3 regions of the Chromohalobacter sp. HP20-39 genome follow, and region 2 is predicted to be linked to each of the others. Evidence: predicted binding sites of a transcription regulator. Region 2 holds the regulator's gene; each other region holds the start of a gene.
The links. Region 2 encodes PhoB, which activates phosphate uptake and scavenging genes when phosphate is short. Its sites were predicted from a motif close to TGTCATANNNNTGTCANA; they were not measured.

Region 1 (4,469 bases), on a different contig from region 2:
GCCAGCGAAGATCTTTTCCAACGCCCCATTAATGACGTCGCGGATCTGCACCATGTTACCCAATCGCAACCCCTTGGAATTTTCGGTAGGGGTGGAACCGGTCATCTGATTGATGGCCACCTCGGTACCTGGATTCTTGGCATAGAAGCCTTGCTCATGAGTCAGTTCGGCAGCGGCTTCGGTGATCGGCAGATAACCGGTGAACTGGTGCCAGTCAGCCTGCACCTCGGGCGAGGAAAGGTATTCGAAGAACTCGGCGATGCCCTTTTCCTGAGCCTCGCTAGCGCCATCAAGCACCCACAAAGAGGCCCCACCGATGATGGTGTTGTTAGGGGTATCAATCACCTCGGCATCATAGGGCAGTGGTGCGACACCGAAATCAAAGCTGGCATTCTCCCTGACCCCGGCGTAGGAGGCGGAGGAAGCCATCATCATGGCGCACTCGCCAGAATAAAACTTGGGAGCGGCTTCGTCCTTGCGGCCACCGAACTCGAAGCGCCCGTCTTGCTGCCATTCCTTGAGACGCTGAATATGATCGACCACGGCGGTTTGGTTGAATTTCAGCCGCGCATCCAGTCCTTCAAACCCGTTCGCTTGGCTAGCAAAGGGAATATCGTTGCGTGCCGAGTAATTCTCGAGCATCACCCAGGACGGCCAAGTAGTGGTGAGACCGCATTCTGCGGCGCCGGAATCGACCACCTTTTCGAGGGCATCACCCAGGCCCTGCCACGTCCTGGGCACCTCTTCGACGCCGGCCTTGGCCAGAATGTCCCGATTGACATAGGTCACCGGCGTGGAGGAGTTGAAAGGCATGGACAGCATGCGTCCTTCGGGGTCGGTATAATATCCCGTCACTGCGGGTAAATAGGCGCTCGGGTCGAAATCGACATTGGCATTCGCCATCAACTCATGAACCGGCACGATGGCGCCTTTGGCACTCATCATGGTCGCAGTACCCACCTCGTAGATCTGCACGATTTCGGGCGCCTTGCCCGCTCGGAAGGCGGCGATCGCCGAGGTCATGGTTTCGGTATAGTTACCCTTGAAGACTGGATTGACGACATATTCATCCTGGCTAGCGTTGAAGCCGGCCGCAATTTGCTCGACCTTGTCGCCCAGCGCACCGCCCATGGCATGCCACCAATCAATCTCGGTATTGGCCTGTACGCTACCCACGTAGCCCCCTAGCACCAGCGTGGCCCCCAGGGAAGCAAGCTGAAAAGCGCGTTGCATGAAAGTCTCCTTGTCCAGTACACGGAAGTCGAGCTACTCGCTTCACGCTAGACAAGATATCTTTCAATTAGATGACAGATACTGCCTTATGAGTCCGATGTCTAATCAAGGCCGCCCCACATACATCAAGTATTTTTAAAGTACCACTTGGACTGTAAGTATCGAAAAATCGATTCGCAGATGTCTGCTACCACGTCATTGTTCAGGTATCCTGATCAAAAGATCCAGCGATCCTGGAACGATAACGCCTTAAAAGCCTGGACATCAGGCTCGATGGCATGACAGAAGAAGCGTATATGCTAAATTCAATTTGCATTATGAGACTTTCAGCCTTGGGTGATGTCACACACGTCATCCCGGTTGTTAAAAGTTTGCAGGCTAAAGTTCCCGGTATCGAGATTACCTGGGTGACCGGCAAGCTGGAAGCCAAGCTAGTGGGAGATCTTCCTGGAGTAGAGTTCATCACCTTTGACAAAAAAGCAGGATACAAAGGCTATACGGCTTTACGTCGTGCCATGCGGGGAAGACATTTCGATGCACTTCTGCATATGCAGGTATCCTTGCGCGCCAATCTTGCCACCGCACTGATTCCGGCAACCATCAAGATCGGTTATGACAGGGCCCGCAGCAAGGACCTCCACGGCCTCTTCATCAATCAGCGTATTGCCGCCAAACCCGAACAACATGTGCGCGATTGCCTGGCAAGCTTCCTGGAACCTCTTGGCCTGCCTTCGGCACCGCCTGAATGGCACATTCCACTGCAAGACGCCGACTATACGCTGGCTCGACAACATCTTGCGCAAGATCGGATGAATCTGATCGTGAGCCCTTGTGCAAGCCATAAGCTTCGTAACTGGTCATCACAGCGGTATGCCGCACTGGCCGACTACGCCGTGGCAACGCACGCCGCCAACGTGATTCTCGTGGGCAGTCCCGCTGAGTTTGAAAAGAATATCTGTCGCGAGATTGAAGAACTGATGGAGGAGGAAGCCGTGAACATCTGCGGCCAGGATACCCTCAAGCAACTCACGGCTCTTCTGGAAAGCGCGGATCTTTTAGTGTCACCGGATACCGGGCCCGCCCATATCGCCAACGCCATGGGCACCGATGTGCTCGGACTCTATGCTGCCAGTAATCCTGAACGGTCCGGCCCCTACAACTCCCTTGCATGGTGTGTAGACCGATATCCAGACGCATTGCAAACGTTCACTGGCAAGACCGTTTCACAAGCCCGCTGGGGAGCGAAAGCAGAATTTGAGGGTGCCATGGACATGATCTCGGTCGACGATGCTACCGACATGCTCGACCGCTGGGTCGCACGACACGCCATGGCCGCCCACTGATAGAAACGTCAGGAAGTCGAGGTGTAATCTTGATACGACTTTTCTTCAATGAAACGCGACCCCAGGATACGATTGATCTCCTTCTTGATGGCCGCACGCCGATCGTTAGTGAAATAAACCGATCGAGCCAGGGAGATAAAACGTGCCCCGAAATCCTGCATCGCTTCCTGTGCACGAATATCGTCTTCGATGACCCAAAGCTCTTCGTTGACGACTTTCAACTGAGCACGTAAATCTTCGACATCAGATGAGGCCTTTATCTCATGCTCCCAGACACGATTAAGCGCCTCCAGTTCAAAGCGCACATTCCTTATTTTCTCCTCGTCGTGCATACGCTCTGACTTAATTTCCAATATAGTAATTTTATCCATGACTTCGCCAAACGACAACGGCACCTTGATAGCATCTGTCATTGATACTCCTCCTTGATAGTGAGAATATTGATTGAATTAATAATTTATAAACCATGAAAAAATACATAGAAGCTGGCTGAGCATAACAGACAGGCCACACCTCATGTATACACGTACTTCATAAAGACCCGCCTTGACAACCTGAACCTTTTCGACCTCCCGCAATCAACAAAGGAAATATTCTATGACACAAGGACCAAACTGACATGTCATTTTTGCCTGTAATCCTGGCAGGAGGCACTGGTTCCCGACTGTGGCCGTTGTCACGGCAATTGCATCCCAAGCAATTTCTGTCGCTTGACGACGGACCTACCATGCTGCAGCAAACGCTAGAACGTCTTGACGGACTCGAGAAGCAAGCGCCTATCGTCATCTGTAATGAGGCACACCGCTTCCTGGTGGCAGAACAGCTACGCGAGATCGGCGCGGATAGCAGCCATATCCTGCTTGAGCCGGTAGGCCGCAATACGGCACCTGCGATTGCGCTAGCTGCAATGGCAGCTACCCAGGACGGTGATGATCCCTTATTGCTGGTGCTGGCTGCCGACCATCTGATTCAGGATATCGAACAGTTCCATTCCAGTATCGAAAAGGCGTTGTCGCTCGCAGAGCTGGGCTATCTGGTCACGTTCGGCGTGGTGCCGACCTCTCCTGAAACCGGGTACGGTTATATCCATCAGGGGCCGCCCCTGGGGCCGGGCTTTGGCGTCAGGCGATTCGTCGAAAAGCCCGATGCCTCCACGGCAGCCGCTTATTTGAAAAGTGGAGACTATTTATGGAATAGCGGCATGTTCCTGTTTCGAGCAAGCCGCTACCTGGAAGAACTGGAACGCTTTTATCCCGATATCCTTCATGCGTGCCGTCAGGCCATGGCCCATACAAAGAAGGATCTGGACTTCACGCGTTTGGATGATGAAGAATTCGCCAAATGTCCCGATATATCGGTCGATTATGCCGTGATGGAAAAAACCCAGCACGCCGCCATCGTGCCCTTGGATGCGCGCTGGAGCGATCTTGGTTCCTGGTCGTCGTTATGGGATATAAGCGATAAATGCGAATCGGGTAACAGCTATCATGGTGATGTCATCCACGAAGGCACTCGCAATACCTTGATGCATGCCGAGAGTCGCCTAGTGGTCGCCATCGGCTTGGAAGATCTAGTCATTGTCGAGACCAAAGACGCCGTCTTGGTAGCTGACCGGCGCAAGTCCCAAGACGTCAAGAAAATCGCCGAACGTCTCAAGGCCGAAGGACGGGCCGAATTCGAAAATCACCGAGACGTCTACCGGCCCTGGGGGCGCTACGAATCGATAGACAAGGGCCAGCGTTACCAAGTCAAGCGCATCACGGTGAATCCTGGAGCGAAGCTCTCGGTACAGATGCACCATCACCGGGCAGAGCACTGGATAGTGGTTTCCGGCACGGCAGAAGTTACCAACGGGCATGAGAGCTATTTCGTGTCCGAAAATGAATCGACCTA
Region 2 (4,469 bases):
AACGAATGCGACATCTCTTTGATATCGCTTGTTGTTTTTCAATGAGCGAAACAAACGCCACGCCATCGGCGCAGCGCTGACACTACCCACCTAATGCGCCAGACCGGTACCTACCGGCATGACGACCTAAGCTAGGGTAGCAACGGCGGGGCGGCCCGCGCCAGCTCGACTTTCCGACGTACGCAAGCGCCTGTCAATGCAAACCCCAGCAAATAGCCGTTTTCATCCTCGGCGAGCGCACTGAGATCGTCGCCCTCGCCCTCGATCCGCCAGCGTGCCGGTGCCTGCCGCGGCGGCAGGACCACCACCGGGCATGACGGGGTCTTGACCAGTACTGGCCAGGCACCGTAAGCGACCGGCGTCGGCGTCCCGGTCAGGGTCGCTGCCAGCGCCTTGGCACTGGCTTGAAGCGGTTGCACGTACATGGCATTGAGCCCCGCCACGCAGGCGCAATCGCCCAATGCATGAATGCCGGGCTGCACGGTCGCCAGGTAGCGGTCAGTCTGGATACCCGCCTCGGAAACCGCGAGCCCGGCGGTATCGGCCAGTGCGGTACGCGGCGAGAGGCCGGTGGCGATCAACACCAGGTCGGCGGACAATGCCTCACCATCGTCCAACACCAGCGAGACTGCCTCGTCATCACGCTGGAGCTGCGCGAGGCTACGTCCCAGGCGCAGGTCGGCGCCCGCCTTGCCCAGCGCGGCCCCCAGCACCTGACCCAGCGGCAGCGGCAGCAGACGCGTCAGCGGCGTTTGCTCAGGCGCGACGAGCGCCACGCGATGCCCCCCGGCAAGCAGATCGTCGGCGAACTCGCAGCCCACCAGTCCGGCGCCGACGATCGCAACGCGCGCGGCGCCGCCATGGTGCGACAAGACGGCATGAAAACGCCGATAGTCGTCGAGGTCGTTGATAGTGAAGACGCGATCGCGCACGTCGTCAGACACCGTGAAGGGCGCGCTGGGCGCGGCCCCGGTGGCCAATACCAGCTCGCCGTAAGGAAGGCGTTCCGCGCCGATGGCCAGTGTCTGCGTTCGCGGATCGATGGCATCGACCCGCGTGTGCGTGCGCACCGTCATCTGGAGCGCATCGGCCACATCGATGGGGGAACGCATCGCCAAACGCTCAGGCGGCATGCCCTTGGCGAAACCCGTCGACAACAGCGGTTTCGAATAGTCGGCGCCGCTATCGGCGGTGATCAGGGTGATGGCACGCCGCGCATCGCGAGCACGTACCTGCCGGGCCAGGCCCAGGCCAGCCATGCCGCTGCCGACGATGATCAAGGGGTCGCTCATTGGCGCCTCGTGCTACGCATGACAAAAGGGGGACGACGCAACGATACGACAGCGCGGACGCCGCAATAGCGCATCGTACACGCATGATACACTAATGTACTTTAAGCCTGATCTTACGCATGACACACGACCGTTTCAGCGCTGGCCCACACTGGCTGCCGGCCGCCGCCCAGCGCCCCCGCATGAGTCCCGCTTGGTGGCGCTGGGTCGCCTCGCGCGACTCGCTGACCGCGCATCTGCGCGCTGCCAGCACACAGCCCTTCGGAGTACGGCTGCTCGCTCAGGGAATCAGCCATCCTCGAGGCGACGAGGCCCGGGCGCTGGGGCTCGACCCCCGAGCCCGTATCTGGCGGCGCGAGGTCCTGTTGATGCTGGGCGACACAGCGTGGGTCACGGCACGCTCGGTGGCCCCACTGGCGTCGCTTCAAGGCACGCGACTGCAGTCGCTGGGGACACGTTCGCTGGGTAGCTGGCTGTTTCGCCAACCCGGCCTCGAACGCGGCCCTATCGACATCATTCGGTCGCCGGCTCCCTCGCTCGTCACGGCACACGACCGCGCCGCGCCCTGGGGGCGACGCTCGATCCTGCGCCTGGGGCGTACATCGATTCTCGTCCAGGAATTCTTTCTCGACGCCATGGACGCTGACCTCGCGTTATCATCGCGCTAAGCTGGTCGCTCACGTTTTCACAGGCACGTTGTTCAAGTTGTTAGAGGAGAGCCCGATGTCCGCCGATTCATCCGACGCCGCGCGCCCTACCGGCCTGGCCCGCGTGCCGGACTTCCTGCGCCTGACGCGCCTGGACCGGCCCATCGGCACTTGGCTCCTGATGTGGCCGACGCTATGGGCGCTATGGCTGGCGGCCGAGGGCATTCCCGAACGCGGCACACTGCTGATCTTCGTCGTCGGCGTGTATGTGATGCGCGCCGCCGGGTGCGTGGTCAACGACTACGCCGACCGGCATTTCGATGGCCACGTCAAGCGTACGCGTGACCGGCCGTTGGCCACCGGGCGCATTTCCGAGAGGGAAGCCAAGGCCACCTTCGCGGTGCTAGTGGTGATTGCCTTCGGCCTGGTCTGCCTGACCAACCTGCCCACAGTGCTGCTGTCGTTCGCGGCACTGGCGCTGGCGGCCACCTATCCGTTCATGAAGCGCTATACGCATTTCCCGCAGGTGGTGCTGGGCGCGGCTTTCTCGTGGGGGATTCCCATGGCGTTCATGGCCATTCAGCGCCAGGTACCGCTCGAGGCGTGGTTGCTACTCGCTGCCAATGTGGCCTGGACGGTGGCCTACGACACCGAATACGCCATCGTCGATCGCGACGACGACCTCAAGGTGGGCATCAAATCCACGGCAGTGCTGTTCGGCCGCGCCGACCGGCTGATCATCGGGTTGTTGCAGGCCCTGACCGTCGCGCTACTCGCCTGGGTCGGCCTGCGTCTGGCGCTCGGCGGCTTCTTCTGGCTGGGTCTGGCCGCCATGGTGGCGATCTTCGTCTACCAGCACTCTCTGATTCGTTATCGCGAGCGCGATCCTTGCTTCCGCGCCTTCCTCAACAATCATTGGGCCGGGCTGGTGACCTTCGCAGGCATCGCCCTGGCGTTATGGCCTATGTGACGCTATGAGCTATAGGTAAAGAGCACGATTGTCACGAAGCTGTCACATTAGCGCGTTGTAATCGTCATGCTGATGTCATTCATGAGTGATTCGCTGCATCGCGATCCGCAAGAGGCCCACGCCCATGACCGCCAAGACCGTGCTCATCGTCGATGACGAGGCGTCCATCCGCGAAATGATCGCAGTGGCGCTGGAAATGGCCGACTACCGCGTGCTGGAAGCCGACAATGCCCAAACGGCACACGCCATGGTGGTCGATGACCAGCCCGATCTATTGCTGCTGGACTGGATGATGCCCGGCACCAGCGGTATCGAACTGGCGCGACGTCTCAAGCGCGATACCGCCACCGCCGAGTTGCCGATCATCCTGCTCACCGCCAAGAGCGAGGAAGACAACAAGATTCAGGGGCTGGAAGCCGGCGCCGATGACTACATCACCAAGCCGTTCTCGCCGCGGGAGCTGGTGGCACGCCTCAAGGCCGTGCTGCGACGCGCCACGCCCACCGGGGTCGAGGACACGGTGGAAATCGACGGCTTGCGTCTCGACCCCGTCAGTCACCGGGTCAGCGCCAACGGCGAAGCGCTGGACGTGGGCCCCACCGAGTATCGGCTCCTGCAGTTCTTCATGACGCATCAGGAGCGCGCCTACACCCGTAGCCAGTTGCTCGACCAAGTCTGGGGTGGCAATGTCTACGTCGAGGAGCGCACCGTCGACGTGCATATTCGCCGCCTGCGCAAGGCGCTCGGCGATGACCACCAACACCTCATCCAGACGGTACGCGGCACCGGTTATCGCTTCTCCACCAAGGAGTAGCGCACGTGTACTATTGGACCAATGAACTGTGGCGTCTGGCGTATATCGTCATCGGTTTCGGTGTCCTCGGGTGGCTCTTCGGCGAACCCGGCTGGGGGCTGGCCGCCGGTCTCGGACTCTATGTCTATCTACATCTGCGCCATTTGCGCGCCCTGTATGTCTGGCTGACCCAGCATCCGCATGACACCCCACCGGTCGGCGCCGGGGTCTGGGGCGACCTGTTCGACCGCCTCTACAAGTATCAGAAGACCCAGCGTCAATCGCAGGCCCGCCTGCGCGATATCATCCGCCGCGTACAGGACTCCTGCGAGGCGATGCGCGATGCCGTGGTCATGCTCGACCGACATGGCGACCTGGAATGGTGGAACAGCGCCGCGGCCCAGATGCTCGGCTTTCAAACGCCCCATGATCGCGGCCAGCACATCACCAATTTCTTGCGCGACCCGCGCTTCGTGGCCTATTTCAATGCCCGCGATTACCGCGAACCGCTGACCCTGGCCTCACCGATACGCGATGACGTGACGCTGCAATACCAGGTCACGCTGTTTGGCGACAACGAGCGCCTGGTCATGGCGCGCGACATCTCGCGACTGCATCGTCTCGAGCAGATGCGGCGCGACTTCGTGGCCAATGTGTCGCATGAGCTGCGCACCCCGCTCACCGTGTTGACCGGTTATCTCGAGACCTATCTCGATCAGGCCGATCAACTACCGTCGCGCTGGCAACGCGGCCTCGGCCAGATGCAG
Region 3 (4,469 bases), on a different contig from region 2:
AGCGTTCCGCCGAAACGGGCGTGAAGGCTCGGCACGCTGTCCACGAACACCACCGCCACGCTGAGTAGAATCAGCGTGATGAGGACGATGTCGAAGATCTTTGCGGCCCGTGTGTCGGACTCGAAGATGATGTGGAACAGCGTCTTGCGCAGGCCCGTGTCGGCGGGTTCGAAAGGCAGCGTCAAAGGGGTGTCTCCTGCGTCGCGTCAGGGGGTGGCATGGTGCCAGGCGGTGAGCCAGTCGCGGCTCATCTCGGGCGTGAGCCAGGTATCGGGACGCGCGTCGTCGGCGTCGCGCAAGGCGCTTGCCAGGCGTTGAGCGGCGCTGCCGCCAAGTGCCTCCAGATGGCGGCCGGCCCGATGACGGTAGCCTGCATGCCCCGTGTCTTGCCAGGCATCCAGCGCCTCGAGTGCCGCATTCCAGTGACTCTGGGCGTCTGCGGCGTTGTCGGGAAGCGTCCAGCCGTCATGCAGGGCGGCGCCGCGCTGGGCCTTGCTGGCGTTGGCGGGACGCAATGCCACGCCGTCCGCGAGGGAGGCAGCCAGTTGCCACAGGGCATCGGCGCTGCCTGCCTTGAGTTCGAGCTCCAACTCGCGGATCGCGACCTGCCGCTCGCCGGCGTGGATGGTGCCGATATCCAGCGCGACCTCGATGGTGGCGTCCGCCTCGATGACGTCCCAGCGCTCGCGGGTGAAGTCGGTGGTGAAGCGCGGAGCGAGCCGGGCGAGAGCCGCGTCGTCGATGGTGTCCGGCGCATGCTGGCGGATGCCGTCGATGTCCAGTTCGTCGCCATCGATCGGCCATTCCCATTCGCCGCGTGCATGTAGTCCGCTCTGGCCGCTGCCCGCCGTCTTGAGCGTCTGCAGGTAGCCGTCGGGCGTGCGGCGAATGCGTAGCGCGATGCGCGCGCGCTCCAGGGCGTGTTCGGGCGTGTCGTAATACGTGTTGGCCAGCCACGCACGCTGCATGTCGTGACCCGCGAGTCGCGGATGCTGACGCAGCGCATGCGGGCCGCTGGCGCCGAGGGCGAGCTTGAGTTCGATTTCCTGAGCCATGCCGGACCTTGTGTGTTGATGACAGTACGTTGATGACAAGATGATGAATTTTCCATGACGCGAAGGGGTGCAGTCACTATACTGACGCCGCCATTTCCAACGCATCGAATCTGACATTATGGTGACTTCCAATCCGTTTTCGGCGTTGTTCGGGCGCTCGCCTTTCGAGCCCTTGCTGGCGCATATCGTCAAGACAAGTGAATGCGCCGAGCGACTGCTGCCGTTTTTCGATGCCACGCAGGCGGGCAACTGGGACGACGCCGCCACGCATCGAGAAGCAATTACCGAACTCGAGCACGAGGCCGATACTCTCAAGACCGAGTTGCGCCTCAATCTTCCCAACAGCATGTTCCTGCCGGTCTCGCGTTCCGACCTGCTGGAATTGATCAGCGTACAGGACAAGATTGCCAACAAGGCACGCGATATCACCGGCATCATGCTAGGCCGCCAAATGCAGGTGCCGGACTCTTTGGCGCCTTCGATGCGCGCCTACCTCGAAACCGCTATCGCGACCGTGGGCCAAGCGCGCAAGGCACTCGAGGAGCTTCAGGAGCTGCTCGATTCCGGCTTCGGGCGCAATGTCTCGGATGTCATGCAGAACTTCATCCGTGATCTTCACGATCTCGAGCACCAAGCCGACGATCAGCAGGTGCATATTCGACGCCAGCTCTTCCAATTGGAAGCGGAATTGCCGCCGGTCGATGTGATCTTCCTGTACAAGATCATCGAGTGGATCGGTGAATTGTCCGACCGCGCCGAGCGCGTCGGTAGTCGTCTCCAAATTCTCACGGCCCGCTGAATGCGGGCCGTGTGATGTTCCGTCTCACGCCAGCCAGATAGAACTTGCCTATGTCCATCATTGCGCAATACGGCGATGTCTTCATTATTCTCGCCTGCATTTTCGGTTTCTTCATGGCCTGGGGGGTAGGGGCCAACGACGTGGCCAATGCCATGGGGACCTCCGTGGGGTCCAAAGCCATTACCATCCGTCAGGCGATTCTCATCGCCGTGGTGTTCGAGTTCCTCGGTGCGTGGTTGGCTGGGGGCCAGGTCACCGATACCATTCGCAAGGGCATCATCGACCCTAGCTTGTTGTCCGATGACCCGCAGTTGCTGGTCTACGGCATGCTGGCCTCGTTGCTGGCTGCCGGGCTATGGCTACTCATCGCTTCCATACGCGGTTGGCCGGTGTCCACGACGCATTCCATCGTCGGCGCCATCGTCGGTTTCGCGGTCGCCGGATTGGGCGTCGATTCCGTCGGCTGGCCCAAGGTCGCCCAGATCGCGGCGAGCTGGGTCGTGTCGCCACTGTTGGCAGGGTCCATCGCGTTCGCGTTGTTCAAGTCGGTGCAGTTTCTGATCTTCGAAAACAATGACCCTTTCGCGGCCGCCAAGCGCTACGTGCCCGGTTATATCTTCCTGGTCGGCTTCATCGTGGCGATGGTCACCCTGGTCAAGGGGCTCTCCCATGTCGGGCTGGACATGAGCTTTGGCGACAGCCTGTTGACCGCGATCGGCATCGGTCTGGTGGTGATGATCATCGGCATTCTGATGGAAAATCGCGTCGAGCGCACCAAGCGCCAGCGTGGTGGCTCACCGTTCGATTTCAACAGCGTCGAGCGTGTGTTCGGCGTGTTGATGATGTTTACCGCCTGCGCCATGGCATTCGCGCACGGCTCCAACGATGTCGCCAACGCCGTAGGGCCGCTGGCGGCGGTCATCAGCGTCGTCGAGTCGAGTGGCGATGTCAGCGGCGCTGCAGCATTGCCGTGGTGGGTGCTGGTGCTGGGCGGCGGCGGTATCGTCGTCGGCTTGGTTACCTATGGCCACCGGGTCATCGCCACGGTGGGTACGGGAATCACCGAGCTGACGCCGAGCCGTGGTTTCGCGGCGACCCTGGCGGCGGCGACGACCGTCGTGCTGGCCTCGGGGACCGGCTTGCCGGTCTCCACGACGCAGACACTGGTCGGTGCGGTGCTCGGGGTCGGTCTGGCACGCGGCATCACGGCGCTCAACCTGCGGGTGCTGGGTACCATCGTGCTGTCCTGGGTGATTACGCTGCCGGCCGGGGCGTTGCTGTCGATCATGTTCTTCTTCATGTTCAAGGGCATGTTCGGCTGATACGCCATCAGGCATCGCACGAATGCGCACATGAGGCGGGATCGGGGTACACCGGTCCCGCCTTTTCATTGCCTCTGATATAGTCAGTGTCTCTTTCTTCCTGCAGCTGGAGCGCGGGCCTTGAACACTCGTTTTCCCTTCGCCGATTGGTTTCGTAATTCGTCTCCGTATATCAATGCGCACCGTGGGCGTACGTTCGTGGTGCTCATCGAAGGCGAGGCATTGGCATCCGAGCGATGGGAGCCACTGCTTCAGGACCTGGCGTTGTTGAATACCTTGGGCGTGCGCCTGGTAATGGTCTTCGGTATTCGTCCACAGGTTGGCGAGGCGTTGAGCGAAGCGGGTATCGAACCGCGCCGGATCGATGGGCGCTGGGTGGCCGACGAGGCGATCATGCGCCATGTAGAACGCATCGCCGCCGAGCTGCGTCTCAAGATCGAAGCACGCCTTTCGTTGGGACTGCCCAACACCCCGCTGCACGGCGTCGAGCTGACGGTGGTGTCCGGCAATCTGGTGACCGCCAAGCCGTTGGGGGTGCGCGATGGTATCGATTTCCATCACAGCGGCGAGGTGCGCCGCGTGCGCAGCCAGGCCATCGCCGAACTGCTGGCGAAGGACACGCTGGTACTGTTGCCGCCGTTGGGGTATTCGAGCACCGGCGAAGTGTTCGATCTCGACGCGGCCGATGTCGCTCAGCACGTCGCCATGGGGCTGGGTGCCGACAAGCTGATTCTGCTGGGCGAGGCGGCAGGACTGCACGATGCCAGCGGCATGCTGCAGCGTCAGCTCACTCCGCTGGAAGCCGAGCCGTTGCGGCGCCAGGCTGCGCCGGGTAGCGAACTGGCGCGGCACCTGGGCGCGGCGTGTGAAGCGGCACGCCATGGTGTGGCGCGCACTCATTTGCTGACCTGGCACGATCGCGATGCCCTGCTCGGTGAGCTGTTTACCCGCGACGGCGTGGGGACCATGATCACCCAGCATCGCTACGAACAATTGCGCCGCGCGACGCTTGAAGACGTGGGTGGCTTGCTCGAATTGCTACGTCCGCTGGAGGAGCGCGGCATGCTGGTGGCGCGCTCGCGGGAGCGGCTCGAGCATCAGATCGAGGACTACTGGGTGATCGAGCGCGACGGCATGATCATCGGCTGCAGTGCCATGCACGCCTATCCCGAGGCAGAGATGGGTGAACTGGCCTGCGTCGCCGTGCATGGCGATTATCGTGGTGGCGCGCGTGGCGACCTGTTGCTGGCCGAGGTCGAGCGTGAATCGCGTCGGCGTGGCTACAGTGCCTTG

Region 1: the regulator PhoB is predicted to act here: its motif matches at 1,293-1,310, upstream of ugpB (sn-glycerol-3-phosphate ABC transporter substrate-binding protein UgpB).
Region 3: the regulator PhoB is predicted to act here: its motif matches at 1,087-1,104, upstream of RVY79_RS11960 (CYTH domain-containing protein).

The regions. Positions count from the first base shown of each region.
Region 1 is NZ_JAWHTP010000001.1:411,645-416,113, forward strand. It holds gene ugpB (sn-glycerol-3-phosphate ABC transporter substrate-binding protein UgpB) at 1-1,233, opposite strand, end outside; gene RVY79_RS01900 (glycosyltransferase family 9 protein) at 1,512-2,576, shown strand; gene RVY79_RS01905 (DUF6165 family protein) at 2,585-2,989, opposite strand; gene RVY79_RS01910 (mannose-1-phosphate guanylyltransferase/mannose-6-phosphate isomerase) at 3,196-4,469, shown strand, end outside.
Region 2 is NZ_JAWHTP010000002.1:412,872-417,340, reverse strand. It holds gene RVY79_RS05470 (FAD-dependent oxidoreductase) at 132-1,292, opposite strand; gene RVY79_RS05465 (chorismate--pyruvate lyase family protein) at 1,412-1,960, shown strand; gene ubiA (4-hydroxybenzoate octaprenyltransferase) at 2,016-2,909, shown strand; gene phoB (phosphate regulon transcriptional regulator PhoB) at 3,034-3,723, shown strand; gene phoR (phosphate regulon sensor histidine kinase PhoR) at 3,729-4,469, shown strand, end outside.
Region 3 is NZ_JAWHTP010000005.1:100,679-105,147, forward strand. It holds gene RVY79_RS11955 (ion transporter) at 1-185, opposite strand, end outside; gene RVY79_RS11960 (CYTH domain-containing protein) at 207-1,055, opposite strand; gene RVY79_RS11965 (TIGR00153 family protein) at 1,174-1,854, shown strand; gene RVY79_RS11970 (anion permease) at 1,905-3,176, shown strand; gene argA (amino-acid N-acetyltransferase) at 3,297-4,469, shown strand, end outside.